One region of the Anaerotruncus sp. 80 genome, then DNA from elsewhere that is predicted to be linked to it. Evidence: riboswitches for the same ligand, from Rfam matches in the RefSeq annotation. Region 1 holds a riboswitch; each other region holds the start of a gene.
The links. A riboswitch is a leader RNA that binds a small molecule or an ion and turns the genes downstream of it on or off. The one in region 1 is predicted to bind cobalamin.
Positions count from the first base shown of each region.

Region 2: another riboswitch for cobalamin. It lies ahead of D1155_RS13230 (NCS2 family permease); the one in region 1 lies ahead of D1155_RS09770 (hypothetical protein).
Region 3: another riboswitch for cobalamin. It lies ahead of D1155_RS01000 (radical SAM protein); the one in region 1 lies ahead of D1155_RS09770 (hypothetical protein).

Region 1 is NZ_QWES01000017.1:34,348-44,539, forward strand. Features, by position in the region: gene D1155_RS09765 (sirohydrochlorin cobaltochelatase) at 1-607, opposite strand, end outside; gene D1155_RS09770 (hypothetical protein) at 621-1,652, opposite strand; cobalamin riboswitch at 1,766-1,946, opposite strand; cobalamin riboswitch at 2,074-2,257, shown strand; gene D1155_RS09775 (energy-coupling factor ABC transporter permease) at 2,417-3,166, shown strand; gene D1155_RS09780 (energy-coupling factor ABC transporter substrate-binding protein) at 3,168-3,488, shown strand; gene cbiQ (cobalt ECF transporter T component CbiQ) at 3,496-4,272, shown strand; gene D1155_RS09790 (ATP-binding cassette domain-containing protein) at 4,263-5,132, shown strand; gene D1155_RS09795 (KilA-N domain-containing protein) at 5,171-6,013, opposite strand; gene D1155_RS15665 (hypothetical protein) at 6,106-6,321, opposite strand; gene D1155_RS09800 (NUDIX hydrolase) at 6,445-7,011, opposite strand; gene miaB (tRNA (N6-isopentenyl adenosine(37)-C2)-methylthiotransferase MiaB) at 7,008-8,324, opposite strand; gene D1155_RS09810 (M20 family metallopeptidase) at 8,351-9,526, opposite strand; gene D1155_RS09815 (threonine/serine dehydratase) at 9,583-10,192, opposite strand, start outside.
Region 2 is NZ_QWES01000029.1:14,368-24,559, reverse strand. Features, by position in the region: gene D1155_RS13275 (GNAT family protein) at 1-169, shown strand, start outside; gene D1155_RS13270 (alanine dehydrogenase) at 422-1,540, shown strand; gene D1155_RS13265 (amidohydrolase) at 1,558-3,195, shown strand; gene D1155_RS13260 (MATE family efflux transporter) at 3,176-4,543, shown strand; gene D1155_RS13255 (aspartate/glutamate racemase family protein) at 4,622-5,368, shown strand; gene D1155_RS15610 (transposase) at 5,728-6,099, opposite strand; gene D1155_RS16025 (hypothetical protein) at 6,277-6,405, shown strand; gene D1155_RS13235 (GNAT family protein) at 6,407-6,946, shown strand; gene D1155_RS15605 (hypothetical protein) at 6,943-7,131, shown strand; cobalamin riboswitch at 7,378-7,553, shown strand; gene D1155_RS13230 (NCS2 family permease) at 7,619-8,926, shown strand; gene D1155_RS13225 (helix-turn-helix domain-containing protein) at 8,930-9,631, opposite strand; gene D1155_RS13220 (MFS transporter) at 9,838-10,192, shown strand, end outside.
Region 3 is NZ_QWES01000001.1:210,199-220,390, reverse strand. Features, by position in the region: gene D1155_RS01030 (fumarate hydratase) at 1-15, shown strand, start outside; gene D1155_RS01025 (Fe-S-containing hydro-lyase) at 34-591, shown strand; gene D1155_RS01020 (GntR family transcriptional regulator) at 594-1,583, shown strand; gene D1155_RS01015 (TetR/AcrR family transcriptional regulator) at 2,080-2,691, shown strand; gene D1155_RS01010 (ABC transporter ATP-binding protein) at 2,696-3,577, shown strand; gene D1155_RS01005 (ABC transporter permease subunit) at 3,574-4,359, shown strand; cobalamin riboswitch at 4,346-4,539, shown strand; gene D1155_RS01000 (radical SAM protein) at 4,673-6,043, shown strand; gene D1155_RS00995 (TetR/AcrR family transcriptional regulator) at 6,176-6,775, shown strand; gene D1155_RS00990 (aldo/keto reductase) at 6,799-7,917, shown strand; gene D1155_RS00985 (nucleotidyltransferase domain-containing protein) at 8,028-8,363, shown strand; gene D1155_RS00980 (HEPN domain-containing protein) at 8,356-8,550, shown strand; gene D1155_RS00975 (HEPN domain-containing protein) at 8,565-8,756, shown strand; gene glmS (methylaspartate mutase subunit S) at 8,932-9,348, shown strand; gene glmL (methylaspartate mutase accessory protein GlmL) at 9,364-10,192, shown strand, end outside.

The sequences.
Region 1 (10,192 bases):
GCACAATTTTTTCATAACCGCCTTCCTTTAAGGCAGGAAGAATATCTTCCAGAGTTGGTACCGCTTCCACAGTTGCGATAAAATAGTTGTGGTGTCCCTGTTTTCTGAGCTCATCTTGCAAATCAAAGTATACCCTGTTTGCCTCAACACCTGTTCCATGTCCCATCAACACCACGGCCGTCTTTTCATCCGTATGCTCTTTTGTGTCTTCCACCATGGCAGCTGCAACTTTCTCAAAATCCTCTTTATCAGTTAAAAGAGGTTCTCCAAGTACTGCAGCTGCAAAAAGATCTCTATGTTTTTCCACATCGCGCAGAAGGTCGTGATACTCTGTTCCATTCATCAAATGTGTCGGCTGTATCACCAGCTTTCTGAATCCATCTGCTGCTGCATGCTGCAGTGACTCAGCTTCGTTGTCGATATGAAGTCCATCCCTTTTCTTTAGCTTATTAATAATCATCTGACTGGTAAAAGCACGCCGCACCGGATAATCTGAAAAAGCATCCGCAACTGCCTGCTCAATAGCATCTATTGTGACCTTTCTATTTTCGTTATAGCTGGTGCCAAAGCTGACTACCAGAATCGCGGTGTCTTGTTTCTGATTCATCTTTTTATTCCTCTTACTTTCCTTGATTACTATTTTTCTTTTTATTTTTCTCCTCGTAGTATTCCTTTGGCGTAACGCCAATCTGATAGAGAACGTTACCCCAGGAACCGCATTTTTCGTGCAAATCCTGCCGCAGCTGTCTTGGCACTTCCTTTTTCATAGGAATTTTTCCGTTTTTCAGATAGATATCTTTTACCATACCAAGGCGCTTTCTATCATCTTCATCCAGATTCAATACCTTATAATAGCAGCCATAGAGACTGTCAGAATGGAGCCTTCGATTTTCTGTCATTCTATGGTCGATATAAATATCGTGAAAAGGCTCCATTCGGAGAACCGGTTCCAAATCAATCTGAAACAGCGCATTGCGCCAGGAGCCGCATCGCTCTATGAGCGCCTGCTTAACAGCCTGTTCAATTTCTCCATGAAGAGGACTTCGTCCTATTTCATGAGCAAAATTTCTAACTGCTTCCAGCATATTGATATATTCCAGTTCTAAATCAGGAATCTTATAGACTGCTCTTTTAAGAAAATCAGCATCCAACTTTGCAGCTTTAATAACAGAAGTCCAGCCGCTGTAATATTTTTTGATTTCCCTGCAAACCTCAGGCAAATCTCTGGGATGCGGAATTTTCCCAAGCTCTAGTGCTTTTTCTCTGACCATGTCAAGAAGCTTTTCCTTATGCAATCGCTCTTTTTCCATCTGCTCCATAGTTTTTCCGCCTTTACCTGCTGACGCGGAAAGCCCTGCAGCACGAAGCGCATAAGGCCATTTACCAAACCTTTGTTTGATGTAGTCTTTCAGTACCCAAAATACTTCTCCCTGCGTAGGGCCATACCCCAGTTCTGACGCTAAACGCCTTAGATAAGCGAGCAGTTCTTCATCAGAAAAGCTTTGGTAGACACATTTGCCGTCCGGACTTGCTAATGCATAATTTTTCCAGACAGCAGAAGTTTTGTCATTCTGCCCGTATTTCCTGTCTGGATTTCGACTGATCTTTTCAATCAGCAGCTTCTTCCTTAGCTCTAACTCTCTTTCTTCCACTTTGATTTCTCCTAAGCAAGTTTTAATATTAGAATAATAAAAATGCTGTAGCAAAATATGCTACAGCCCGTATTTTCTGTATCTGTCGTTTAGGAAACCTGATAACCGTCAGGCGCACTCCTAGTATTTCAAGCAGGTCTTCTGGCTCGGATATCTTCATCATGCACACCTTCCCAGACTATCTGTCCAGTGGTATTTCGGCATGACTCCTTCCTTACAGCGGCGGCAACCGCACAGGATTTGCACCTGTTTCCCTCTTTGCTGTTAAAACAGACAAGAAATACTTGTCATTCAGTTGTTATTTCAAAGCATCAACGTTTCTACGCTGACATTGTATCATATCAAATCGTATTTGTACAGAATCTTTTTTTGCCCCTATCCTCCGCTTGACAAAATACAACCTCCGGTAATATAATGAGGTTACAATTGAATGTATAAGGGTCCCTTTCAAGGGGTTTAAAAGAGAAGCAGGTGAAAGTCCTGCACGGTCGCGCCGCTGTAATGACGTAGCCCTATCTTAATTTATGTCACTGGGAAACTGGGAAGGCAAGATAAGGGTGCCAGATGTCTAAGTCAGAAGAACTACCCAAATACAGCCAATTTACACAGGTTACGAACGATGACCGGGTGTGAACACGAAACGGAAAGTATTTTTTGCATACTTTTCTATCGCTGCACCTGTCATAAATGACAGGATTTTTTATTGCGTAGAGATACAACATTTCGTGTTTTGTTCATTTGTTTATCAAGAAAGGAGATACTTTATGACAAAAAGGCAAAAATTATTTTTATCAATTGTAACAGTTTTTTCACTGGTCTTTGGTATGGTTCCCACGGCAAATGCCATGCACATTATGGAGGGCTACTTACCCGGAACCTACTGTCTGGTATGGGGAGCGATATGCGTTCCATTTCTTATCTGGGGTTTTTTCTCCATCAGAAATACCCTTACAGATAATAGAAAAATTATCACTGTACTTGCCATGGCAGGTGCATTTATCTTTGTAATTTCCTCGCTAAAAATTCCATCGGTTACAGGAAGCTGCTCTCACATGACAGGAACCGGTCTTGGCGCAATCCTTTTTGGACCTGCAGCAGTCAGCATTTTGGGAATTATCGTACTTTTATTTCAGGCAATTCTGCTGGCTCACGGCGGTCTTACTACCCTTGGAGCGAACACTTTCTCCATGGCTATCGCAGGACCTTTTATCACCTATGGCGTGTACAAGCTATGCAAAAAGTTAAAGGTAAACAAAATGTTTTCTGTATTTCTGGCAGCTGCCTTAGGTGATTTGCTTACATACTGCATTACCAGTCTGCAGCTGGCTCTGGCTTATCCTTCAGAAGTAGGAGGTGTCGGCGCTTCCCTTGCGAAATTCATGGGTATTTTTGCTACGACACAAGTGCCTCTTGCTATCGTGGAAGGCATTTTGACTGTTATCATCGTCATCGGTTTAGAATCCTTTGCGAAACCTGAACTGAAATCAATCGGATTTATCAAGGAGGGCAAATAATATGAATAAGAAGAAATCTAAAAAGGGTCTTGTGGTTCTGCTTCTGATTCTGGCAATTCTCATCGCAGTCGTACCCTTCTTAATGCTCAAAGACGCTGAATTTGGCGGCTCTGATGACGCTGCCGGCGGCGCTATAGAAGAGATACAGGGCGGTGAATATGAACCTTGGTTTACACCGATTTTAGAAAGCTATCTGGGCGGCGAAATTCCCGGTGAAATCGAAAGTTTAATTTTCTGCGTACAGACCGGTATCGGAGTCGGCATTCTCGCCTTCTTTATGGGTCGGTTTTACGAAAGAAAAAAATGGATGAAGGATGAATAAATAAATTATGATTATTGTAGATAAGCTGTGCTATTTGTCAAAACTCAGATATGTAAACCCCATGGAAAAGTTCGCTTTTGCAATGCTGACTCTTATTTTTTGTATTGTCAGTCGTTCCATTGCTATGGGCGTCTTTGTCATTGGAGTCAACAGCTGGCTAACCATTGTTCGCGGCGGTATTTCCGCTGCCAGATACAGAAATTTGATGATGGTTCCCCTGGCCTTTCTCATACTGAGCACTGCTGCCATTATCATCAACATCGGAAAACGTCCCCTTGACGCCTTTGCCGTTCCTATTGGAAGCTGGTACGTCACTGGAAGTTTTGCAGGCATTTTGCATGGGGCACAGCTTATCACTACAGCACTAGCCGCCGTATCCTGTCTATACTTTTTATCTTTTAATACTACTATGACAGATATTCTAAGCGTCCTCAGAAAGCTTCATGTGCCAGCTCTTATGATAGAGCTCATGCTTCTGATTTACCGCTATATCTTTGTGCTGCTGGACGTAGCCTACTACATTTCCACTTCACAAAGCGCCCGCCTTGGACACAAGGATTTTAAAACATCAATAAAATCTTTTGCCTCTATGGTGCAGGCACTGTTTATCAGATCTATGAAGCGTTCCAGAAATCTTTATGACGCTATGGAGTCCAGAGGATATGATGGTGAAATTAGAGTGCTGGAAGAAAGCCATCCCACCAGCAAAAGAAATATCTACTACATTGTACTTTATGAAACTGCCCTTTTGGCTTTTACTTTATGGTTTAAATTATGGAGATAGGAGCTTCCGCGAAAGACATGACCAAAGATATTATCATTAAAGCAGACAATTTACTTTTTTCCTACGACGACGAAAAAAGCTATTCCTTAAACGGACTCAGTCTGGAAATTGAGCGTGGCCGCAAGGTTGCCTTTATGGGTGCAAACGGCGCTGGAAAGTCTACTTTTTTCCTGTGCTTAAACGGCATTCACAAACCTTCAGAAGGTACACTCTACTTAGACGGAAAGCCTGTGGACTACAGCAAAAAAGGTCTTTTAGACCTTCGAAGCAAGGTAGGCATTGTCTTTCAGGACCCGGATAATCAGCTGTTTTCTGCCTCAGTGACACAGGAAATTTCTTTTGGCGCTCTTAACATGGGAATGAGCGAGCAAGATGCACGCAAAGAGGTCGCAAAAGTCATCGAAACTCTGGAAATTACAGATTTTCAGCATAAACCCACCCACTCTCTTTCCGGAGGTCAAAAGAAACAGGTTTCTATAGCCGATGTTTTAGTCATGCACCCGGAAATCATCATTTTAGATGAACCAGCCTCCTCTCTCGACCCTAAGCATACAATCATCGTCAACAAAATTGTGGATATGCTCGTAGAACAAGGCATTACAATTCTTATGTCCACCCATAACGTCGATTATGCTTTGGAATGGGCTGATGAAATCGTATTAATTGCAGAAGGTAAAACACTGATGCACGGCACTCCTGTCGAGGTTTTTTCAAACGACACTATCTTGCAGCAGACCAATTTAAAAAAGCCTGCAGCCATGGAGCTCTTTGAAAGCCTTGTAAAAAAAGGCATCCTGCCTGCGGATCTGCCGGTACCAAAATCCCTGAAGGTTCTTGAGGAATATATTAGTGCGGTTTAATTTTGCAACCCTGTTAAACTCTGGTTTGCAGGAAAACACTAGCGTTCTGCTACTTGCGGAAGATTATTCAAGCTTACAGCTTCCAACGTCTGCAGTTGTTGTATCGTCAGTTGACGAAGCAACTCCATTCTCTCTTTTTGATTTTTCCCTTGGGTAATCAGAATGGCATTATAACTCTCTAAATTTGCAAGCACCAAAAGCTGATTTAGTGTCGCACCATCTCTCATATTTCCTTTTACCATAGGATTTTCGACTTTCCACTGCTTCGCTGTTTTTCCAAATAAAACAACATTCAACATGTCAGCTTCATTTGCATATGTATAAGCAATCTGCGCAGGCGTTAATTCCGGTGGAATAAGATTTTCTTTAATTGCATTCGTATGTATCTTATAATTTAATTTGGAAATTTCTCTATTCAAATTCCAGTTCAAAGATAATCGACTATTCTCGTCCGTCTTCAATCTTCTGTAATCTTTCATTATATATAACTGAAATTCTGGCGAAATCCACGTTGCAAAGGACATTGCAATATCACTATGGGCATATGTTCCTCCATAACGTCCTGCTTTTGAAACAATTCCAATAGCTTCTGTAGTTTCTATCCATTTCTTTGGTGACATTGTAAATGCATTTGCTCCTGCCTGTTTTTTAAACCCCTCGAATTCGAGGGGTTTAAAATCCGGATTATGGAGTTTTTCCCATAATCCCAAAAATTCTATCACATCCCGATTTCTCATCCAATTTTGAATAACTGCTGTTGGGTCATCACTCTTATACCGAGCAATATCTGTTAATGAAATGAATTCATTTTCAAAATCCTGTGTGTAAATTCCAATATCTATTCCATTCGCATGGATCGTATCCTTGATTACTTTCCCCATTGTTCCTCCTGCTATTGTGTCATTATAATCTCACTAAAAAGAAACCCGCCTGCACATAACTATAATGTTAACTCTTTAGTAATTCATTATAGCTATTTTGTTCGTCTTTTGCAACGTAAAATCAACTCAATTATAGCTTTTTCTTTCTGTACGAATGTTGATTTTGTCACTTCACAATTTCTTCCGTACTCACCTGCAAAACAGTTTTTAGTTTGAGTCTTTACATCTTTATAGTCGCCTAATGCTAACAACGTTTGAAATTTCTTTATAGCCTTCTCATCACTGGAGATGAATTTTTTCCCCATCAATTTAGTAGCATTAGATTCCTGCAGAAATGCATATATAATAAAAAAACTCCTAAAATATGCATAATTTTTCGACCATACATGCATATTTTCAGGAGTTTTCTTCAAAATATATGCACACCGCACCTACGCCCTGCTAATAAGCTTTCCATATACCCGCTTTAGCATCCACGGTTCGCTGACGCGCTGCGCAAGCTGACTGACAGGAATCCACTGCACTCCGCTGTTTTCATCTGCTTTAACAGAAAGCGGCGCATTTTCATCTGCCTGCAGCAGGTAGGTCAAATTCAAATGAAGGTGTGACGGCACGTAATCGCCGCGTTTTTCATGACCGTCTACGGTGATAATTTCAAGAGAAAACGGTACACGCCGCAGCACCTTGAAATCCTGCACCCCAGTTTCTTCCTTTGCTTCACGGATTGCAACAGAAAGCAGATCGGCTTCACCGTCAGCGTGACCGCCAGTCCAGGCCCAAGAGTCATACAGATTGTGGTAGACCATAAGTACTTTATCGCCACCATCATTGACAATCCACGAGGAAGCTGTAAAATGTGCAGTCAGATTCTCCCGCACCAGACAATTGTCGTTTTCTTGTAAAAAACGAAGCATAACTTCCCTATCCCGCGCTTCCTGCTCACAGCCCGGCACAAAATCTGTAATGACAGAGCAAAGATTACTCAGCTTCGGATTCATAAAATTTCTCCTTCCAGGCTGAAGGTGTTGCTCTTTGTAATCTTTACATCTACCAGCTTTCCTGTCATGTCAGTCTCGCTACGGAAGTTCACCAGCTTAAATCCATCGGTTCTTCCTGCAAAAGTTTTACTTCCCGTTTTGCTCGGTCCTTCTACCAGCACCTGCTGCACAGTTCCCACATAGGCGGCGTTCTTTTCCGCGCTGATGCCGTTCATCAATTCTACCAGCCGATTAAACCGCTCATGCTTAACTTCCTCTGGAATCTGATCCTCATACTTTTCCGCCGGCGTGCCCTTCCTGATGGAATATAGGAAAGTAAAAGCGGAATCATAGCGTGCTTTGCTGACTAAATCCAGCGTTTCTGCAAAGTCCTCTTCTGTTTCTCCCGGAAATCCTACAATAATATCCGTTGACATAGTGATGCCAGGTACAGCAGTTTTCAGCTTCTCAACAAGAGCCAGATACTGCTCTTTATCGTAGTGACGGTTCATGGCTTTGAGAATCCGGCTGCTGCCTGACTGTACCGGCAGATGAATATTCTTGCAGAGCTTATCGCAGTCCACAAATGCCTGGATTAGCTTATCAGACAAATCTTTCGGATGTGAAGTCATAAAACGGATCCGCTCAAGCCCTTCTATTTCATTGAGCATATAGATTAACGCTGCAAAATCCACCCCATCTGCGCCTTTATAAGAATTGACATTCTGCCCTAAAAGCATGATTTCCTTAACACCATCGGCTACCAATTCCCGCACTTCACGGAGAATTTCTGAAGGTTTTCTGCTCCGCTCTCTGCCTCTGGTATACGGCACGATACAGTATGTACAAAAATTATTGCAGCCAAACATGATGTTAACCAGCGCCTTGCTCTCAAAAAGCCGTTTCGCAGGCAAACCTTCTACGATCTCGCCGCCGTCAGGCCAGATTTCCACCTGCTTCTTTTTCTCGTTGAGCGCATTGTCAATCAGTTCTGGAAACTGATGAATGTTGTGGGTTCCAAAGATGATATCTACCCATGGATACCGGGCTTTAATGGTATCAATAACGTGCTGCTGCTGCATCATACAGCCGCAGACGCAGACCAGGAAATTGGGATCGTCCTTTTTTCTGTGTTTCAGCTGTCCCAATGTGCCAAAAAAACGTTTATCCGCATTATCCCGTACACTGCAGGTATTGATAATGGCAACGTCAGCGTCTTTTCGCTCCTTCACCGGCGTAAAGCCTTTTTCTAAAAGCATGCCTGCCATGACTTCAGAATCGTGCTCATTCATCTGACAGCCAAAAGTTGTAATGTGAAATGTCTTCTCTTTCATGAACCTGATTTTGTCTCTCTTTCTACTCAATTATTCTTCATACTTTCGTCAAACTCTGCTTTAATAACAGCTAAAAGCTCTGGATCACAGAGGATTTCCAATCCTGTCAGTGCCAAAGCCTCCGCTCCCAAACGAATCGCCCTGTCTCCTGCTTCCGTAACAGTCACATCAGCAAACTCATTGGTATGCAACTGCAAATCCGGACATCCTAGACCAATCCATGGATGAATCGCTGGTACAACCTGACTGACATCTCCCATATCCGTAGAACCTGTACTGTCAATGTGAGGCATCTGCCCGCCTCCAATAGCCATATAGTGCTTATCAAAGATATCCGCCAGTGTTCTGTTGGTAACCATATTTTTATTGTCCGGCTCATTGTTCCAGATTTTGTAGGTTGTGCCTACTGCCGCGCATGCAGCCTGTGCGCACCGTTCAAACAAATCGCGTATTTTTCGAATATCCTTCATAGAGCTTGCTCTTACCAGATATTTGACAGACGCGTGAGCAGGGATCATGCTGCACTTCTCACCGCCATCTACAAATACACCGAAAATATTGGTATTCTTCAAATACTGCTTCTCAAATCCAATCAGACTGTAAAAATGAACTGCCGCATCCAGTGCATTGATGCCGTCCTCCGGTGCTGCGCCCGCATGGGAAGCCTTACCGTAGAACTCAACCTGCCATGCGTCCAAAGCTGTTGTCTTTCCACTGGACATGTTAACCGGACTCGGATGAACTGTCATTGCTACATCCACCTGATCAAAAACTCCGTTTTCCGCCATAGGCGCTTTTGTAACAAAACATTCCTCCGCCGGTGTGCCAAACAAAATTACCTTACCGCCGGTTTCCTTCACCGCCTCCCGTAGCGCAAATGCTGCTCCCATTGGCGCTGTCGCTATGATATTATGACCGCAGCCATGACCCATAGACGGAAGGGCGTCATATTCACAGGTCAGTCCGATAGAAGGACCCGGTCTTCCGCTGTCATAGACAGCCTGAAAGCTATATGGTATGTCTAAAATATTCCGGCTTACATCAAAGCCGTGCGTCTCCATGGTTTTTGTCAGCAGCGCGCTTGCCTTTTCTTCTTCACCGCCAATCTCCGGATTTTCATACAGATAGGTTCTGATGGAAGTCAATTCCTCCATGTTCTGTTCAACAACCTCAATCATCTTTTCCTTTAATTTGATATCCACAGACCACACCTCTTCTCTCATCAGGATATCTTTATCATACCACAAATGACTACTTGTTACAATTTTTCTTTCAACAGCTCCACCATCAAATTACCATCAATATTACCGCCGCTCATAATCAGAGCAATATTTTTGCCGCCGATTCTTTCTGCCTCATCCATCACAGCGGCCACAGCAGCCGCGCTGGCGCCTTCTACGATATACTTTTCCTCTTTTATCATGTGTTTTACCGCCTTACGTATAGACCGTTCTTTTACCTGAATGAAATCATCTACATAGTCTTCCAGAATCTCATAAGCGAGTTTTCCAATGCCGCCAACCAATGCGTCGCAAATCGTATCGCCGGTTACCGGATATTCTTCGTAGAACACATGGTCGGAAAAGGATTTGATCATAGCCGGACAGGCCTCTGTCTGCACGCCGATGATACGAATCTCTGGCTTGATTGCCTTTGCCGCGACAGCTATGCCTGTGATCAGACCGCCGCCTCCGATAGGAACGACGATGGTATCGACAGACGAATTTTGTTTGAGAATTTCCACGGCAATTGTTCCTTGCCCTCCATAAATCTTAGGATCATCGTAATATGCGTCAATGTAGGTCAACCCGTTTTCCTGAATATATGACATGCCCAAAGCATGAGCCTCATCATAGTTTCTCCCCATC
Region 2 (10,192 bases), on a different contig from region 1:
GGTATATCTGGATCATTACACGGGAAATCCAGCGGCGCACCTGTATCTGAATCTGGGATTTCAGTACGAGGGCGTGCTGCGAAAGAACTGCCGGAAGAACGGCGTCCTCTATGATGTGCACCTGATGTCCATGCTGGCGGAGGAGTATTTTAGAAATAAGAACTTATAAATATAGTGGTAAGAAAAAAAATTGACGTTGTCAATTTTTTTTTATAAATGTGGAGAGTGATTTTCGGCGAAAACGAATTTTATTTCGGAAAAAGGGAAGAGAGTGACGGAGGTGAAAAGGGGGAGATTGCAGGGAATATGGCTTTTGTGTGGCGTGGTGAAGGCAGGAGGTCTGGCTGTTGCTTATCTTTGGCATGTGTTTTGCTTCTTTAATAATAGTAAAAGGAACATGATGAAAAAAGGAGGAGGCAAAATGATTATTAGTGTAATAAAAGAAATCAAACCTTATGAAAACAGAGTGGCAGCTACGCCAACAACGGTGGGAGAGCTGGTGCGAAGAGGCCATGAAGTTTTGGTAGAAAGAGGTGCAGGTCTGGGAAGCCATTTTACTGATGGGGAATACGAGGCGGCAGGTGCTAAAATTGTAGCAAAAGAAGAAGCCTGGAATAAAGGAGAACTGATCTATAAAGTTAAAGAGATTTTTCCCGAAGAGTACCAATATATCAATGACAAAAAGATTATTTTTACTTATATACACTCCAATGCGCATTTGGATCAGACGCAGTATTTACTGGCATCAGGCTGCACCAGTATTGCATATGAGGATGTGATTGCATCGGATGGAACCTTCCCGCTTCTTGCACCGATGAGTGAGCTGGCAGGTAAGGGAGGTTTTTTGGCAGCGCTTCATTTTAGCCAGAGTGTGCATGGCGGACAAGGGGTTTTGCTGAACAATGTATCTGGTGTAGAGAGTCCGGTTGTAACGATTATTGGGGCAGGAGTCAGTGGCATGGGTGCTGCAGAACTGGCAGCAGCATTTGGAAATCGGGTGCAGATTTTGGAAGTTAATTCTAAAATTATAGAAAATGCTAGAAACCGTTTACCATATAACGTAGAACTGCTGTACTCCAACAGAGCAAATTTAGAACGTTGTTTGAAGAACTCTGATGTTATTATCAACTGCATACTATGGGATAAGACCAGAAAAGACCATTTGATTTACAGGGAGGATTTAAAACTCATGAAATCAGGTGCGCTGATTGTAGATGTGGCCTGTGATGATAACGGGGCTATTGAAACTTGCAGAAGTACCAGTCATGCTGATCCGATATATGTTGAAGAAGGTATTACGCATTACGCAGTTGACAATATTCCATCTGCTTTTGCGAAGACTGCATCGGTTACTTTGTCCAATGCAACTCTTGCATATGTCATAGAAATTGCGCAAAAGGGTGTGGAACGGGCACTTAAAGAAAATGCAGGATTGCGTAGAGGACTTACAACTTATAAAGGACAGCTTACTTTGTTGGAAACCGCAGAAAAATATGGTATTGAATTCATAAATCCGAATGAGCTTGTGGAAACTTTTTAAATCTGGGAGGGGCAGAAATGAGAAGAGCACTCATCAATGGTCGCATACATTGTCTTGATGATAAAAGAACGGTAGCCGAGGCGATTGCAATAGATGGAAATCGCATATTGGAAGTAGGGACTAATGCGGAGATTTTGGCGCTGATGCACGAGGAAGAACTGGAGGCAGTGGTAGATTTAGAAGGTAAAGTGGTACTGCCTGGATTTAATGACAGCCATTTGCATTTGCTGAGTTATGGCTATGGAAAAACCATTGCAGATTTGGAAGGAGTAGATTCTCGTGATAGCGTGAAGGAAATTATTCGCACCCATATTGAAAAGAATCAGATTCCACCAGGACAATGGGTGGGGGCAGCCGGATGGAATAATGATAACTGGGATGACAGCAGAAATTTAACGAAAGAAGATTTGGACCAGATTTCAACAGAACATCCGATATATGCGGTTCGCATCTGCGGACATATTTCTGCGCTGAATACGAAAGCAATGGAAGTAATCGGTCTGAATCAGAATACGCCGCAGCCACATGATGGACATTATGAGGTGGATGAGATGGGTGAGCCGACAGGCAGTATTGCTGAGATGATGAATCTGGTCTACAATCAGATTGAAGAACCAGATATAGAGGCAATTAAATCAATGATTTTAAGAACCTGTCAGGATGCGAGTCGGGTAGGGATTACATCTATGCAGACAGATGACTTTGATACGCTGCCGGGAAGAAATTTCCGAAATATCATCGCTGCTTACAGACAGCTGATTGCAGAAAATCAATTAAATGTAAGAGTGAGTGAGCAATGTGCGCTGGCAGATTTACGGCGTTTTGATGAATTTCTGGCAGCTGGGTTTCGGTTAGGAGAGGGGGACAACTTTTATAGACTTGATACAGTGAAACTATATATTGATGGCTCTTTAGGGTCCAGGACAGCGTGGCTTTTGGAAGATTACAGTGATGATCCCGGTAATCAGGGATTTGCTGTTTATCGTGATGAGAGACGATTATTTGAAGTAGTGGAACGGGCACATAGAATGGGAACAGGTGTAGTGATGCATTGCATCGGCGATGCTGCTTGTGAACAGGCAATTTCTGCTGTTGAAGCAGCGCAGAAAAAATATCCTGGGATTAAACCGCGCCATGGATTGATTCATGCCCAGATATTAAACGATGATTTATGTGAACGGATGATTGCAGCTGGAATATATGCATATATTCAGCCTATTTTCATTGAATACGATCTTCATATGGCAGAAGAACGGGTGGGTGCTGAGCGTATCAAAACCAGTTACCATTGGCGAACAATGAAGGATATGGGGATAGAGATGTCAATGGGAACTGACTGCCCCGTTGAAAGCTTCAATCCAATGTTGAACATATATGCAGCTGTGACCCGAAAAGACTTGGATGAAGAACCGAAGGCTGGATGGTATCCGAAAGAGGCGCTTACTGTTGAGGAAGCTGTCGATGGTTATACCTTTATGGCGGCACGAATGTCAGGGGAAGAGGATTGCAAGGGGAGACTGCTTCCTGGCATGCTGGCTGATCTGGTTGTGCTTGATGAGGATATTTTTTCAGTCTCCCCTGAAAGGATTAAGGAGATTTCCGTAGCAATGACGATAGTGGATGGAAGGATTGTATATGCAAATGCAACATCTTAATTACGAGGAGGAAAAAAAGCAGTTTTACAGAAAAGTATTGATTATTGCGATTCCTGTAGTGATACAGCATTTAATCAGCATTGGTTTAAATTTGGTGGACACGCTGATGATTGGTCTGGTAGGAGAAGAGGCATTAGCGGCAGTTGGAGCGGCAAATCAAGTTTATTTTATCTTTTCTACGATGTGTTACGGACTGTACAGTGGTGCGGCAATTTATACAGCGCAGTACTTTGGCGCCGGAGATATCGGCCGCATCCGTAAAATTTTGGGAATGGATTATGTAGTGGGATTTGTAATTGCCTGTCTCTTTACCCTTTGTGGATTTTTTATGGCACCGCAGCTGATTTCAATTTTTGACAGCAGCCCAAAGGTGGTAGAATTGGGGACGCAGTATTTACGGATTGCATGTTTTTCCTACTTGTTTGCTGCGCTGTCTTTTTCTATCAACTATAATTCCCGTGCGATTCAGGATTTACTGATGCCAACTGTAATCAACGGTGCAGCCTTGGCGATTAATACTAGCTTGAATTATCTGCTGATTTATGGATATATGGGGTTACCGCAGCTGGGTGTTAAAGGTGCAGCAATTGCGACGGTCGCGGCGAGAGCTATGGAATGTACTACATTGTTTACGTATGTATACACAAAAAAGTCTCATGTTTTTAGAGCTGGGCCTATGGAACTATTCAATTTTAGACGATCGGAGTTTTTGACAGTTATGAAAACCGCTGTGCCGGTTGTAGTAACAGAGGGAGGCTGGGCAGTCTCAATGTCTGCGATTTTTTCTATATATGGAAAGTTGGGAACATCGGCTTTGGCGGTAACACAGGTAGCAAATACCATCAGCGAATTTTTGCAGTCGGTTTACTTTGGTCTTGGCAATGCGACGGCTGTGCTAGTGGGGAATGCCCTCGGTAGCGGAGAGACGGATAGAGCTTACAATCAGGCGAGAATTGCGATAAGACTTACTTGGTTTATCAATATAATTATGGCGGTTATCTTGGTTCTTGCTCGAGGTCCGGCGGCGGCAGTGTATCAGTTTAATCCGGAAACGACCAAGCTTTTATGTGATGCCCTGTTGGCATGGACGATTGCATTGGCGCCAAAGATGCTGGCATATATGTTGGTCTGTGGGGTTTTGCGCGCCGGTGGCGATACAGTTTTTTGCATGGTTATGGATTTTGCTTTTAATTTGGGTGCGCAGGTGACCATGGCGGCTGTGGCTGTATTGCTGTTTCAGTTGTCGCTGCCTTATGCGATGCTCATGGTAGCTATAGGGGATGTTCTGAAAGTGATTTGGTGCTATCGCAGATTTTATGGAAAGAAATGGATGAGAATAATGACATAATTCATTGTTACAATTTAGGACATGAGATAGTGAGCTGAATTACAGGAAAGAGTAAAGAAAATAGAAGAGGTATCAGAAATGAATGAAAAACCCAAAATTGCTATTTTACGATGGGAGGAAGGACGAGTACCCATGGGGTTGCTGCAGTTGGAAAATTTGCCAGGAAACAGTACTAATCCTGCGTCCTACCCCTTTGAGGTGCGAATGATTCATGTCGAGGGGGCCTGTACCGAAACAGTGATTACGAATCCCAGTCAGAAACTTTTGCAAGGCATGATTGAAATTGCAAGGCGCTTGGTGGAGGAGGAAGGGATTCAGGCAATTACTACAAGTTGTGGATTTAATGCAGTGTTTCAAACTGAGCTTAGTAAAGCGGTGCCTGTGCCCGTATTTACCTCTGCGCTGCTGCAAATTCCATTTATCAAAAATTTGATTGGGGATAGACCCATTGGTGTTTTGACAGCAAACGGAAAGGCTTTAACGCGGAAACACTTTACGGCATGTGGAGTTGATAAAGATACTGATTTGCATGTGATGGGGCTTGAAGGAGCACCGCAATGGAATAAGATTTTTACCAATCCAGACGAGATGTTTGAGGCAGAACTGGTAGAGCAGGAAATTTTAGAGGAGGTAAAGCAAGGGGTGAAAAACTGCCCGAATATGGGGGCAATTCTTCTCGAATGTACGGATTTGCCGCCATTTAGAAGGAAAATTCAGGAAGCAACAGGGCTCCCTGTGTTTGATTTTAGTTCTATGATGAGTATGGTGGCTGCAGCACTGGGGGAAGTTTCGTTGGTAGAAATTTCTACTTTTATGGGCAGCTGAGGGATGAATACTTTATAATCATAAAATAAGTACTGGAGCCAGTTTTAGACTAATCAGACCTGCAGATAGAGGATGAAAGAGCAAGCCTCTTTTGTAGAGACTGGATCTAACAAAAGAGGGTTGCTTTTAGGTTTGCAGTATTTCAGGTTCAATGTAAAATGTTGGGGTGGAACGCAAAATAAAAAATTTAAGTGACTGAGGAGGCAGTGATAAAGCTGTCTCCTTTGGTTTAATATTGAACCATAGTATGGAGAATTCTTTTCTTAAATCTTTCGTAGTTTCTCATGCCATAAGCGACTCTCTTGGTGACTTTGATTGGATTGTTGCAGCCTTCGGTATATCCGTTGGAAAATGGTACGTCAATTCTGTGTAGGTATAGGCAACTTTGTTGAACAGGCTAGGTTTGCTGCTTGTACCGCCATTTTAAAGGCTAGTAGTCTTTTCTTTGCGGTATAGATATCTGGGGAAGCAAATCGGTCATACGCCAGTTTTTTCAGGGCTAGTTCTTTGGATGGTGTGAGCATATTGGATACTTGTTCGAGTTCTTCTGGCTCCAGTTTCTCTTTGTGTTTGATGAGGAGTGTTCTGGCATGTTTAAAGTATTTTCTTCGTTTTGTGTGGAAGTTCTTTTGGACTTCTTTGCGAATTTGTTCTAACGCGTAAATGGCAAGTCTCAGGGCATGGAACCGGTCGGCGACGATTTCTGCTTTTGGAAATGCTGTTTTTACCACGCGCTTCTGAATAGTGTGCCTAAATCTATGACGACGTATTTTACGTTGTTTCGGTTTGGATATCTTGCAAAGTATTGGTATAGGGCATCGGTTTTTCTGTTTGGCAGGATGTCCAGTACTTTCTTTTCTTTTGGGTTTGAAATATGCTGAAAGGAAGATAGTTGTTTGAGGAAATTCATGGAAAAGAAAAATACAGGATGTAAGATAGCGTTTCTCTTTGGTGCCGGAGCGGAAGGAAATTATGATATGCCCGCAGGGATGGAGTATTTGATTAAGAGTGCACTGTCTCAACAAAAGGAAAATTGATATGAACCCGATTGAAACCAAGGACTTAATCATACGCGACAGCGTTTTTGAGGGTTTGAAATACTTCGACCCATGGGAGAGACAGCCTGAAGTAACGGAGTTTTTCAGCATTGCTGATGGGCAAAGCTTTGAAGATGTGACCAAGGCTTATGTGAAGTTTGATGAAGTAGAGGATATGCGCCAGTACACTATTTGTCTGCGCAAGAGCGGTGAGCCGGTGGGAAGAATTATTCTTGGCGATATCATAGAAGGCTGGAAGTGTGAAATCTGGCGGATTTACATTGCGGATACGGCGCTTCGTGGAAAAGGCTACGGAAGGCAGGCGATGGAAGCGGCTATGAAGCTGTGCTTTGAGGAGTTTGGCATGAAGCGGGTTTATCTGGATCATTATACGGGAAATCCAGCGGCGCATCTGTATCTGAATCTGGGATTTCAGTACGAGGGCGTGCTGAGAAAGAATTGCAGGAAGAATGGAGTGCTTTACGACGTGCATCTGATGTCCATGCTGGCAGAGGAATACTTTGAGCGATATGGTAAATGAATGCAGTGAATAAGCTGGAAAAACGCCAACACGCCGAAAAAAATTATGCCAACACGCCGAAAAAAATAGACACAGATAAAATGAAAAAACCGGCTTTTTTAATGATTCTTATTGGCGTAGGTGATTATGCTTACCGAAGGCAGGCTGGAATTTATGTAGTGCCGGTGGGATGTCTAAAGAATTAAGAATAATTAACAGCCGCCTAGCGAAAAGGGCGGCTGTCTTTATAAGTGGAGTTTGACAGGTTTACGGCGTTTCCTTTTGTACACTCTTCAAGAGATTTTTCCGTCAGTCTGAGAACGGTTTCTGATGTTGACAAAAATAAAAGAATCACGAATATTTGTCACATTTCTTTTTTCATGCCTTTGCCCTGTTTGAAGACATGCAAAAGTCTTGCATTTTCGCTCAAATTGTGTATAATGATATATGAAAATTGAAAAGAGCTTGCCAGTACCCGAAAGGGTTTAAAGGAAAACAGGTGAAATTCCTGTACGCCGCCAACGCTGTAACAGAGGAGTCTTCTTCATGATGTCACTGGGAAACCGGGAAGGCGAAGAAAGATGCTGATACTGGAGTCAGAACACCAGCTGGGAAGCAGCGCAAACGCATTGGAGAGATATGATGCGAAAGTATCTCTGCCGGATGCGTTATTTTTTTATATGGAGGGCACTAATGAAAAAACTATTTAAACTGGAAGAAAATCACACCACTGTCAGACAGGAAGTACGCGCCGGTCTGACAACCTTTTTTGCCATGGCGTATATCATTTTTCTGAACCCGGTATTTCTGTCATCTACAGGCATGAGTTCCGGCGCCGTTATGGTTGCTACATGTCTTTCTGCCGCAGCAGGCACGCTGCTGTGTGCATTTTTGAGCAATAAGCCTTTTGCGATGGCGCCGGGTATGGGGATGAATGCCTTTTTTGCGTATACCCTATGCGGAATTTACGGATATTCATGGCAGCAGGCGCTGGCACTTACCTTCCTTTCCGGAATCCTATTTTTTCTAATTGTTATCTCGCCTCTGAGAGATAAGATAATCAATGCAGTACCTGTAAATCTGAAATACGCTATAAGCGCCGGCGTGGGTCTGTTTATAGCGCTCATTGGTCTTCTGGATACAGGGATTATATCTTTAGCAAGCGGAATGCCTGCTCTCGGGGATCTCAGTTCGCCTACAGTTCTGATTGCATTGCTTGGAGTGGCAATCACAGCTGTTTTGGTGGTATTGAACATAAATGGAAGTTTGATTATCGGTATGGTGATAACGATTGTACTGAGTCTGGCGGCAGGACAGACAGCGATGCCCGACCACCTTGCAGAGTTTCCGGGCGCAATAGCGGACGTGGCTTTTAAGCTTGATTTTTCCGGATTGATTTCAGGAAAAGCGGGCTTGTCCGGTATCCTGTCACTTATTGCGCTTATTATCTCATTGACCATGGTTGATATGTTTGATACCCTTGGTTTTTTAATCGGCACCAGCTCCAGGGCGGGAATGACCGATGAAAAGGGAACCATGCCGGGAAGCGGGTCGATTTTAATTGCTGATGCGGCAGGTTCTGTGATGGGCGCTTTATTTGGAACCTCTACCGTTACATGCTATGCGGAATCGGTTTCCGGGATTGCGGCAGGCGGAAAAACCGGTCTGACTGCTGTAACAACTGCTTTGTGCTTCTTGCTGGCGGTTGTGTTCTCGCCTCTGACAGGGGTGATGACAAGTGCTGTAACTGCACCGGCTTTGATTATCGTGGGAATGTATCTTCTCATGGAAGTGAAAAAAGTTGATTTTGGTCGTCTGGATGACGCCATTCCTGCATTTATTACCATAGTGGCGATGCCTATGACATACTCCATTACGACAGGAATTGCTGCGGGATTTATTTTTTATCTGATTTGCAAAATTGCCGCTGGCAGAAGAAATGAGGTGAATCTGCCTGTTGTGGCGCTGGCTATGGTATTTTTTCTTTATTTCTGCCTGTAAAATTTAGGTTTGCAGTATTTTGAATATATGCCTTTTCTTTAGCTGGTTCAATTCATCACGTGTTGGAGCTGTGAGTGCAGTGGCTTCGGTGAGGTCGGTAAGAGGATTCTCGGTAGCGATACATTTGCTGACAAAGGAATCGTATCGACCAAGGGAAAGACTGCAGAACAGACCAACGATAATTGAAGATGTACCAAAATTGCTGGTAAGATCCAGAACCAGCAAATCATTTTTATTTGCAGTATTTGCGAGGAAAATCCTCTGGGATGAATCGAAAGTCTGCACTGTTCCTGTGTAATAATAGGTGCACTTAGCAAAATCGGTGGGGTCGACTACACGCCCATAAAAGGAAGCTTTTTCTTGATTTATGGTCAAGATGTTGACCTCTTTGTTTTTTTTCTGTATGAGAGAGGGTACGTACACATAATAGATTTTTCCTGGTTGTGAAGAACCGGGTGTTTCTTGTGATAAATTCTCAGTTGGAAGTAAATAGTCCATGTCAAGAAGCTGTGAAATATGAACATCAAGATTCTTTGCAATAATAATGAGTGTTTCCACATCAATTGATACTTCCCCACGCTCATATTTTGAAAGGGAAGATTTACTTTTGTTAATGAGTAGAGCAAATTCTGCCAAACTGTAATGTTTTTGTTTCCTGTAGTGACGAATGCGCTGACCAAGTATACTGCGTATTGTTTCTTCCATGCTGTACCTCCGCAAAGATTTCATATAATTGCTTTTTTCTCTGAAATAAAGTAAAACTTGTAAAGTTTTTTATTAGTATAGCATATTTTATGCAAAAAATCCAATATCGTTGGAAAAAAGTGCAGAAAATAGTCGTAGAATGAAAATACCGTTTTTTGAAAAGGAAAAGGAAGTTCTTTATAATGATAGAAAATTTATTATAAGGAGTGATTATTTTGAAAGATCGAAGAAAGTATTTCATTGTGTTTTTATTGACCCTGTCTACTTTGTGCTATAATTTGCCCTATTTAAGTTCGACTTTTTATACGCAATTTTTGGAGGCATTTCATTTATCTAATCAGCAGGCGGGGATGCTACTGACGATGTTTTCTTTTACAGCAACGCCGGGATATCTGCTGGGTGGTATTTTAGCAGATAGATTTTCACCGAAGAAGCTGGTTGTAATTTCACAGCTTTTGACAGCAGGTCTGGGCATCCTTATGACCTTTGCACCTAACTACTTGGTGTTAATTGGCTGCTATTTGGGATTCGGCGTATCGACAACCTTCATTCACTGGTCGG
Region 3 (10,192 bases), on a different contig from region 1:
AGTGCAGTATTATAGAAGGAGAGGCGGAAAGATATGGAGAAGAAAATTACGATGCCGCTGACGGCAGATAAGACAAAAGACCTGCGCGCAGGAGATAATGTACTGATTAGTGGCGTGATTTATACGGGAAGAGATGCTGCGCACAAGCGGCTTTGCGAACTTTTGGCAGAGGGAAAGGCGCTTCCCATTGATGTGAAGGACAGCATTATTTACTATGTAGGACCTGCACCGGCAAAACCGGGCCAGGTAATCGGTTCTGCGGGACCAACGACCAGCTACCGTATGGACGCATATGCACCGGCGCTTTTGGATTTGGGCCTTAAGGGCATGATTGGAAAAGGCAAGCGTTCGCCAGAGGTAATCGAGGCCATGAAACGAAACGGTGCGGTATACTTTGGCGCCATCGGCGGTGCTGGAGCGCTCCTTGCCAAGTGCATCAAAAAAGCGGAAGTAGTCTGCTATGAAGATTTGGGCGCAGAGGCGGTGCGCCGTTTGGAAGTGGAAAACCTTCCGGCAGTTGTGATCATCGATAGTCAGGGAAATAATCTGTATGAAGATGGCAGGAAAGCATATCTTGCCGTGGAGAAATAGCTATGTTTGTGGATTTTAAACTGGACACGGCAGGTCAGAAGCCGATTTACAAGCAAATTGCGGAGCGAATTTCCGATGCAATTAAAGACGGGAAGCTGGCTGCGGGGTTTAAATTGCCAACGGTGCGGGATCTTTCCGGAGAAATCGGCGTAGCGTGCGGCACCATTAAGCACGCTTATGAATATCTGGAAGAACAGGGTTTTGTAGAAATGGTGCAGGGCAGCGGTTCTTTTGTCATAGATCAGAAAGAGGATTTTGCCAGCCGCAAGGAAAAAGCCATGATAGCAATCGACCAACTCTTCACCAGACTGGAAAGTCTGGGGTTTACGCCAAGGGAAATGGAAATCTACTTAAATCTGAAGCTGAGAGGTCTTGCGGAAAAGTACGATGTGGTGAAGGTTGCTTTGGTGGACTGTAATCCTGAGACGCTACAGATGATTGAGGGACAGCTTTCCCAGATTGGCTATGCTGAGACGGCAGCCTTTGATCTTGACAGAATCAAGGAAGCGGCGGAAAGTCTCAATGCGGATTACGATTTGATTTTAACTACGTCCACCCATTTTACAGAGGTGGAATCCTACCTCAGAAGCAATAAACCGCTTGCGATGGTTGCCATGACGCCGTCGGTGCATACTATTGTCCGTCTGGCTAAAATTGGAGATACGCAGAAGGTGGGCATTTTCTGCGCCAGCGACGCATTCGCGGGTGTAGTCAGAAATAACTGCCAGGGGCTGGGCAGCTGGAGTGAAGGGATGGCGACGCAGCTTGCGGGGTTCTTTGGAAAAGAGGAACAGTTCTTTGCTGAGAACGATGTAGTCATCGTGCCGGAAGGCTATGAAACCTTTATCGCGTCTAAGGAAAAGCAGTTTTTGCGCAGCTTTTGCGAGCGGGGCGGGGAACTGGTTTCCTATAGTTATAAGGTGGACAAGGGGTCTTTTCTCCACGTGGTAGATCAGATTAAACGGGTGATGAACAAGAAGCGGAGCATGTGATTGCGTTATCTGTGATATTTAATCGCAGGGTCAGAAGAATGTATTGCGGGAGATACGCGTTTTCAGATTGCGGTTGTGCAGATGATGCGATAAAAATTGTTTCTACACAACTTTTTGTTGGTTCGGTTGTGCAGGGAAAGCTTGAAAAAAGTAATTTGCACAACTTTTACGAAAATCGTGGCGTTTAATATTATGTATGTTGTGCAAAGCAAGATAAAAATGACTCGTTTTGCACAACTTTTTTGATGAAAAAAATGTTTTTTCGCGTTACGGAGCGCAAAAGTTGTGCAAGAGGCAGCGTGGGCAGTAGGATTTGCACAACCAGCAGGAGTGGAAGTTGTGCAAATTAGTGATGAAGTGGCGACATATGCACAATCATATGCAAAACCTGCCGTAGGAAAATACCAGGAAACTGGATAGAAGGAATTGCACCCTTCTCAAAATCGGTCAACGGCTTTATAATAGAATAAAGTCGGTCGGGAATGGAGGAGTTACCGTGAACGAAAAATTTTTTTCTTTGCCGGAAGAAAAACAGCAAGCAATCATCAATGCAGGTTACAAGGTTTTTTCGCAGAATACCTATCATAACAGTCCTATGCGTGAAATCGCAGAGGCAGCGGGAATCAGCAAATCGCTGCTGTTCCACTATTTTCACAACAAGAAGGAATTATATCTGTTTTTGTGGGATACTTGTGCAAAGAAGACCATTGCTTATTTGACCGAATGCGAATGCTACAGCCAGCAGGGGCTGTTTGAGAGCATGGAACGGGGCATGCGGGCAAAAATGGAACTGATCAGTCAGTATCCGGACATGGCGAATTTTACCATCAAAGCATTTTACGAAAAGGACCCGGAAATCTGCGCAGCTGTTTCTGAAAGCTATCACCGGTATTTTAACCTGAAAGCGGATCGTGCCCGTATCAACTTTGATCCGGCGCAGTTTGTGCCAGGACTGGATATTCCCATGATGTACAGGGAGATGTACTGGGCGTCGGAAGGATATCTGTGGGAGATGGTGCAGCGAGGACCTGTGAATACCGCAGAAATGGAAAAGGATTTTACCAGACTGATCGCATTTTGGAAAAGTATTTATCTTCGGAAGGAGTGACGAGATGGATGCAATCAAGTTAGAAAATTTGACTAAATATTATGGAAAAAACCGGGGGATCTCCGGCGTCAGTCTGACCGTTTCCGAAGGAGAATTCTTTGGATTCATCGGTCCCAACGGCGCAGGGAAATCTACGACAATCCGCACGATGATGGGGCTCATAAAAAAGACCGGAGGAGACGCCTGGGTGAGCGGACTTGCTGCTTGCGAAGAAAGAGAGCAGATTCTTGCCAGGACTGGATATCTTCCGTCGGAAGCAATTTTTTATCGCGGAATGCGGGTGAAAGATATCTTGAAGCTGTCTGCGGACTTGCGAAAAAAGGACTGCAGAAAGGAAGCTGTGCGGCTTTGTGAAAGATTACAACTTTCTGAGAAACGAAAAGTGGAGGAACTCTCTTTTGGTAACAGGAAAAAAGTCGCCATTGTCTGCGCGCTGCAGCATCAGCCGGAAATTTTAATTCTGGACGAACCGACCAGCGGTCTTGACCCACTGATGCAGAAAGAATTTTTTGAAATCCTTCGGGAGCGCAATGCAGATGGAACGACTATTTTTTTGTCCAGTCATATTTTGTCAGAGGTGCAGCGAAACTGCAGCCGTGCCGCAATCATTCGTGAAGGGAAGATCATTGCCTGCGATCGTGTAGAGGCGCTTTCTCGCACCAGCGCCAGGCGTGTTGCGGTTTGCGGCAGCGTAAATCTTGACGGACTTTGCGGAATTCGTGACCGGAAAGAGATTGCGGGGCAGACCAGCTTTCTTTACAGCGGCGATATGAACAAGTTGCTGAGAAGGCTTGCGGATGGACAGATTGCGGATCTCGCCGTATCTGAGCCGGATTTGGAAGAGGTATTTCTTCACTATTATGAAAAGGATGGTGAGGCGCTGTGATATTGGTTAGACATGAGTTGAGACAGGGACGCGTTTCGTTTTTGATTTGGACTGCTGCCATTTCTTTTCTTCTGGCAGTTTGCATCTTCCTCTTTCCGGAGATGAAAGGACAGATGGAGAGTGTTGGCGATGTGTTTGCTTCCATGGGCTCTTTTTCCGACGCTTTTGGAATGGACCGTCTGAACTTCGGCATGCTGACCGGATTTTATGCTATTGAATGTGGGAATGTGCTGGGGCTTGGCGGCGCATTCTATGCCTGTCTGTGCGCGGCTGGCATTTTGAGCAAGGAAGAAAAAGATGGAACGGCTGAATTCCTGCTGCCCCATCCGATTAGCCGCAGGCGGGTCGTGACGGAAAAACTCCTTGCGGTATTGGTGCAGGTGACGGCGATAAATCTGCTGGTTTATGGGATTTCTGTGTGTGCTATAGCGGCGGTAGGTGAAGCGATTCCCTGGAGGGAAATCAATTTGCTGCATCTTGCGTATTATCTGCTGCAACTGGAGCTGGCGGGGATTTGCTTCGGGATTTCTGCTTTCACACGTAAAGGCAGCGTGGGCGCCGGACTTGGCATCGCTTTTATGATGTATTTTCTGAATCTCATTGCCAACATTGCGGAAGTGGCGGCGTTTTTAAAATATGTGACGCCTTTCGCCTACTGCGAAGGAGCGGATATCGTGACAGCGGGCAGTCTCGATGGGACACTGGTCGCAATCGGGATGGTAATTGGGCTGCTTGGGATTGGAGCCGGCTATTTGCGGTATGTAAAAAAAGATATTTATTAAATCATGTTCTCCCGATTGGATTGGGCGCTAAGATGGAAGCAGGTGAGAATCCTGCACGGTACCGCCACTGTAATGGGGGAATTCTTGTTCGATGGTTTTAGACCAGCCACTGGAAACGGGAAGGTGAGTAAGAACGATGCCCTCTGAGTTAGGAGACATGCAGAAAATACGGGCTGCACCATTTTGGTGCAGCTTTTGATTAGTCAAATCCAGGAAATTGTCTAGTTCTAATTTTTGAAAAGTGCAGTATAATATGTTACGAAAAAAAGGAAATATATCTTCATAGAGACGAATAAACTGGAGGTGGAATATTTTGGTAAAGGATGTAAAACATATCATGGAAAGAAAAGCCTTCGAAAAAGGCTTGGAGTCGATTATCAACAAGGGACAGGAAAAGGATTTGACCGAAGTTATGCTTCCTATGATTAATATGCTGGAGAAAATTTTAGGAGACGCATGGGAAGGTTCTTCCTATGAACTTTTGAGAAAGCTGGCAAAAGACCCGAATAGCAAGTGGACCCATTATACACAAAATATTTTGCGCAATGTGGATCCGCATATTTTGAAGACCTTTGCTTTAAATGCCGGATATGAGTCTGGTTTTCGTGGTTACAAGACTTCTCTGAAAATGTCTGAAAGATACCAGTGCAATATTCCATGGATTATTCTGATGGACCCTACAACAGCGTGCAATATGCACTGTACCGGTTGTTGGGCTGCGGAATATGGCGATAAAATGAACCTTTCTTTTGAGGATATGGATAGAATTATCACAGAAGGTAAAGAATTGGGTATTCACGCTTTTCTGTTCACCGGCGGCGAACCGCTGATTAAGAAAAAGGAAATTATCCGTCTGTGCGAAAAACACAGCGATTGTGCATTTCATGCGTTTACCAACGGTACACTGATTGATGAAGCATTCTGTGACGACCTTCTTCGAGTAGGTAATTTCTTTGTATCGGTTAGCATTGAGGGTTTTGAAGAAAGCAACGACGGGAGAAGAGGAGAAGGCCATTTCCAGAAAGCCTTGGCGGCGATGGATTTGATGCATGAAAAGAGAATTCCTTTCGGTGTGTCGATTTGCTATACGAGCAAGAACTATTTGACTGTAACCAGTGATGAATTCCTGGATATGCTTATCGATAAAGGCTGTGTTTTTGCATGGTATTTCCATTATATGCCGGTGGGTGTCAATGCGAGTACAGAACTGCTTTTGACACCGGAACAGAGAGTTTATATGCACGATAAAATCAGGGAAATCCGCGGTATTACAGGTGGTAAAGAGATATTTGCGATTGACTTTCAAAACGATGGAGAGTTTGTACATGGCTGCATTGCGGCAGGGGAAAGGTATTGCCATATCAATGCCAACGGAGACGTGGAACCTTGTGTATTTATTCACTACTCCGGCGCTAATATCAAAGAAAAGTCACTTCTTGATTGTTTGCGTCAGCCGCTATTTCTTGCATATCGTGATGGACAGCCGTTTAATGACAATCATCTGCGGCCTTGCCCTATGCTGGAAAACCCAGGAATTCTGCAGGAATTAGTAAAGAAGACCGGAGCAAAATCTACGGATTTAGAAGCGCCGGAATCCTGTGAGCATCTTTGTGGAAAGTGCACAGAATATGCAAAGAACTGGGCGCCGGTGGCAGATAAACTGTGGGAGCAGGATAGGAAATAAACATATGCTGCAAGAGATAAGCTGCGCTGTTTGATGAGGAAATATCAAGCAGTGCAGTTTTTTTAAAATTGACTATAAGTCATTGACTGATAGTCAATTATACAGTATAATAAAGAAAAAGGAGGCACGCTTATGACGAGCAGACAGATTGCTGCCCTTGCAACAAAGAAAAAACTGCTGGATGCAGGCAGCAAAATTATCGCAGAGAAAGGACTTTCTCAGGCGACAGTTGACGAGATCACTGCACTGGCAGGTGTTTCGAAGGGCACCTTTTATACTTATTTTAAGAAGAAAGAGGATATTGTATTTGCGCTTGGATATGGTGCTTTCAGCGAGGTTTTGGATAAGGCCATGAGCCTGCAGGATACTTTCATAGAAAAAATCATCTATTATATGGTGCATTTTTCGGCATGTATTGAAGACAGCGGATATAAGCTTTCTCAGGAGTGGATCAGAAGTTTGTCTGATATTTCTTCTTCGGAGGAGACAGGTCCCCGTGGAAAGCTCAAGTTTGATCTGGATTCGATCAGCCGATTGATTCAGGCAGGGGTAGAAGAAGGAAATCTGGCAAAAGATACGCCGGCAGAAGTTTTAACCCATACTTTGGCGGATATACTTTACGGGCAGATGTTCTGCTGGAGTGTAAGTGACGGCAGCTACAGTCTGAGAGCGCGCACAGAAGAATTTTGCGAGACCTGTCTGCCAGAGATTTTCAAAGCGTACGCACTTTAATTCAACAAAAAGGAGGAAATGTGATGAATGACCTTGGGAAAGACATTAAGAAGCTGGGATTCGGATTGATGAGACTGCCGCAGAAGGACGGCGTCATCGATGTAGAGGAAACCAGTAAAATGGTCGATTTGTTTATGGAAGCGGGATTTACATATTTTGATACAGCCTGGGCTTATGCTGGTTCGGAAGATGCGATTCGCAAGGCGCTGGTTGAAAGATATCCACGGGAAAGCTTTCAGCTAGCCACAAAGAATGCAGCATGGATTAATTGCAAGACCAAGGAAGAAGCCTATGAACAGTTTGAGGTTTCTTTGAAACAGACAGGCGCAGGATATTTCGATTTTTATTTGCTGCACAATTTGGGAGAGGGCAGAAGCCGTTATTTCGACGAGTATGATATGTGGAACTGGGTGCAGGAAAAGAAAAAGGCGGGACTGATTAAGCATGTCGGATTTTCTTTTCATTCTACCCCGGAGGAACTGGAAGAGATTCTGACAGCCCATCCGGAGATGGAGTTTGTGCAGCTGCAGATCAACTATGCGGATTGGGAAAATCCGACTGTACAGTCCAGAGGCTGTTACGAAGTGGCAAAAAAACACGGCAAGCCGGTTATCGTTATGGAACCAGTAAAAGGGGGCATGTTGGCAACACCGCCGGAATCTGTCGTTAAGATTTTTAAAGAAGCAGAACCGGATTCATCGGTTGCTTCGTGGGCAGTTCGCTTTGCGGCTGATTTAGACGGGGTGATGACAGTACTTTCCGGCATGAGCAATGTAGCGCAGATGGAAGATAATCTGTCCTACATGAGGGAATTTACAGGACTTACTGCAGAGCAGAGAGAAACGCTGAAAAATGCGCAGGAGGAACTGGCGAGGATACCGATGATTCCGTGTACTGTCTGTAATTATTGCGCAAAGGTCTGCCCGATACAGATTGGCATCTCCGGATCCTTTACTGCCATGAACTACCTGACCCTTTATCGGGACAAAGCCATGGCGCAGCATCAGGAAAGCTGGCTGGTTTCCGGTCACGGTCTGAAACAGGCGAAGGAATGTATCGGTTGCGGTAAATGTGAGGAAGCATGTCCGCAGCACATCGCAATTAGAGAAGAGTTGAAAAAGGTAACGGAAGAGTTGTTATAAGAATTAAAGTAGCTGCAGGTAAAAGATGCCTGCAGCTCTTTATAATTTTGTATGGATTTTCTATAATGGAAATAGTATAATAGGGATAAATAAGCAAGGAGGTGGTGCAAGTGAGAATCCTGGAACTGAATCATATTTTAGAAGAGCTTCGCAGCGCACTGTGCCATATTTTTGGGAACAAACTAAATCATATTTGGCTTTATGGTTCTTATGCTAGAGGGGATAATGATGAAGAGTCAGATTTGGATATTCTGGCACTTGTGGATCTTTCAAAAAATGAGCTGGCAGCTTACAGGAGAGAAGTCAGTGACTTGTCTTCGGAACTTGACTTGCAGTATGGCGTACTGCTTTCGATTAAGCTGCAGGATACAGAAACCTTTCATCGCTATTCTGATTCTTTGCCTTTTTTTCAGAATGTAATAAAGGAGGGAATCAGTATTGTATAGTGAGGAGCAAAAGGACTTATGCTTATACAGATTGTCAAAGGCTGAACGGTATTTGACTGACGCTAGGCGAACTCTGGAAATGGGGATGTATGATACTGCAGCAAATCGTTCTTATTATGTAATTTTTCATGCAGCACGTGCAGTACTTGCTTTAGATGGGTTGGATTTCCGCAACATTCAGGAGTGATTTCCAATTTTCAAATGAGATATATAAAGACGGGTGTATTTGAAAAGCAGCTCTCTAATATTATTAAGAGCGCATTTTCTTTAAGAACAGAGAGTGATTATGGGGATTTCTTTGTGATTGAAAAGGAAGATGTAAAGCGTCAGGTAGACGAGGCGGAAGTTTTCTTTCATGCAATAGAGGCATATATAAAGTCACAAAATTTATAGTGAAATGACTATGACGCAGACCCGAATAGGGTCTGTTTTTTCGTGCAAATTTTTCACAAAATGCATATTGAATAAGAAGTGCCAAAAAAAAACAATCTGGTTGTAGACAAATGAGATATAACAATGTACTATAAAGATGTAATACATTTATCGATTTTGAATTTCGAGGTGAATCATGGAAGAAAACAAAAAGAAGTTAGTCATCGGCGTCATTGGCGCAGATGTTCATGCAGTAGGGATCCAGATATTGAATCACGCCTTTGAAGAAGCGGGGTTTGATGTGACTAATTTGGGCGTCATGGTATCCCAGGAAGAATACATTGCTGCAGCAGTAGAAACTGATGCAGATGCTATCATGGTATCTTCCCTTTACGGTCACGGTGAGCTTGATTGCCGCGGTCTTAGAGAAAAGTGCAGCGAAGCAGGTCTTTCTGATATTCTGCTCTATGTAGGCGGCAATATCGTAGTCGGCAAGCAGCCTTTTGACGAAGTGGAAGCAAGATTTAAGAAAATGGGCTTTAACCGGGTATTTGGACCGGGAACAGCACCGGAAGACACCATTTCGTGTCTGAAGGAGGACTTGGGGCTGTAATGGGTCGGTGAAGTCATGAAGAACATACTATTAATAGATTTCGGCAGCACCTATACTAAGGTAACTGCCGTGGACCTTGCAGAAGAGCGGCTTTGCGCAACAGCGGCAAGCTACACCACTGTAAAAACCGATATCAATGAAGGACTGGCAAATGCGCTGGCACTTTTAGAGGAAAAAATCGGTCCGGTGGATTTTGATGCAAGGTATGCTTGCTCCAGTGCCGCTGGCGGTCTGAAAATGATCAGCTGCGGATTGGTGCCGGAATTGACTGCCGAGGCAGCAAAGATGGCATCGCTTGGGGCAGGGGCGAAGGTCATGAAGGTTTATTCCTATCAGCTGACCGAAGAGGACGCAGAAGAAATCGAAAATCTGAAACCTGATATTTTCCTCTTGACAGGAGGTACTGACGGCGGCAATAAGGACACCATTATAGAAAATGCACAGATGCTGGCAGGAATTTCCGCAGAATTTCCAATCGTCGTTGCGGGCAATCGCAATGCAGCAGGTGCTTGCAGAAAGATTTTGGAGGAAGCCGGAAAGCAGGTAATCGTAACAGAAAACGTGATGCCGCGGTTTGGGGAACTGAACATCGAGCCGGCACAAAACTGCATTCGGGAAATTTTCCTTGACAGAATCATCAAGGCAAAAGGACTTTCTAAAGCCAGTCAGCTGATTTCGGGCATTATGATGCCGACACCGGCGGCGGTACTTTCCGCTATGGAGCTATTGGCAAAGGGCACAGATAAGGAGCCAGGACTGGGAGATTTGGTTGCCGTAGATGTAGGCGGCGCTACCACAGACGTTTACTCCATGAGTCTGGGCGAGCCAAGCGGTGTCAATACGG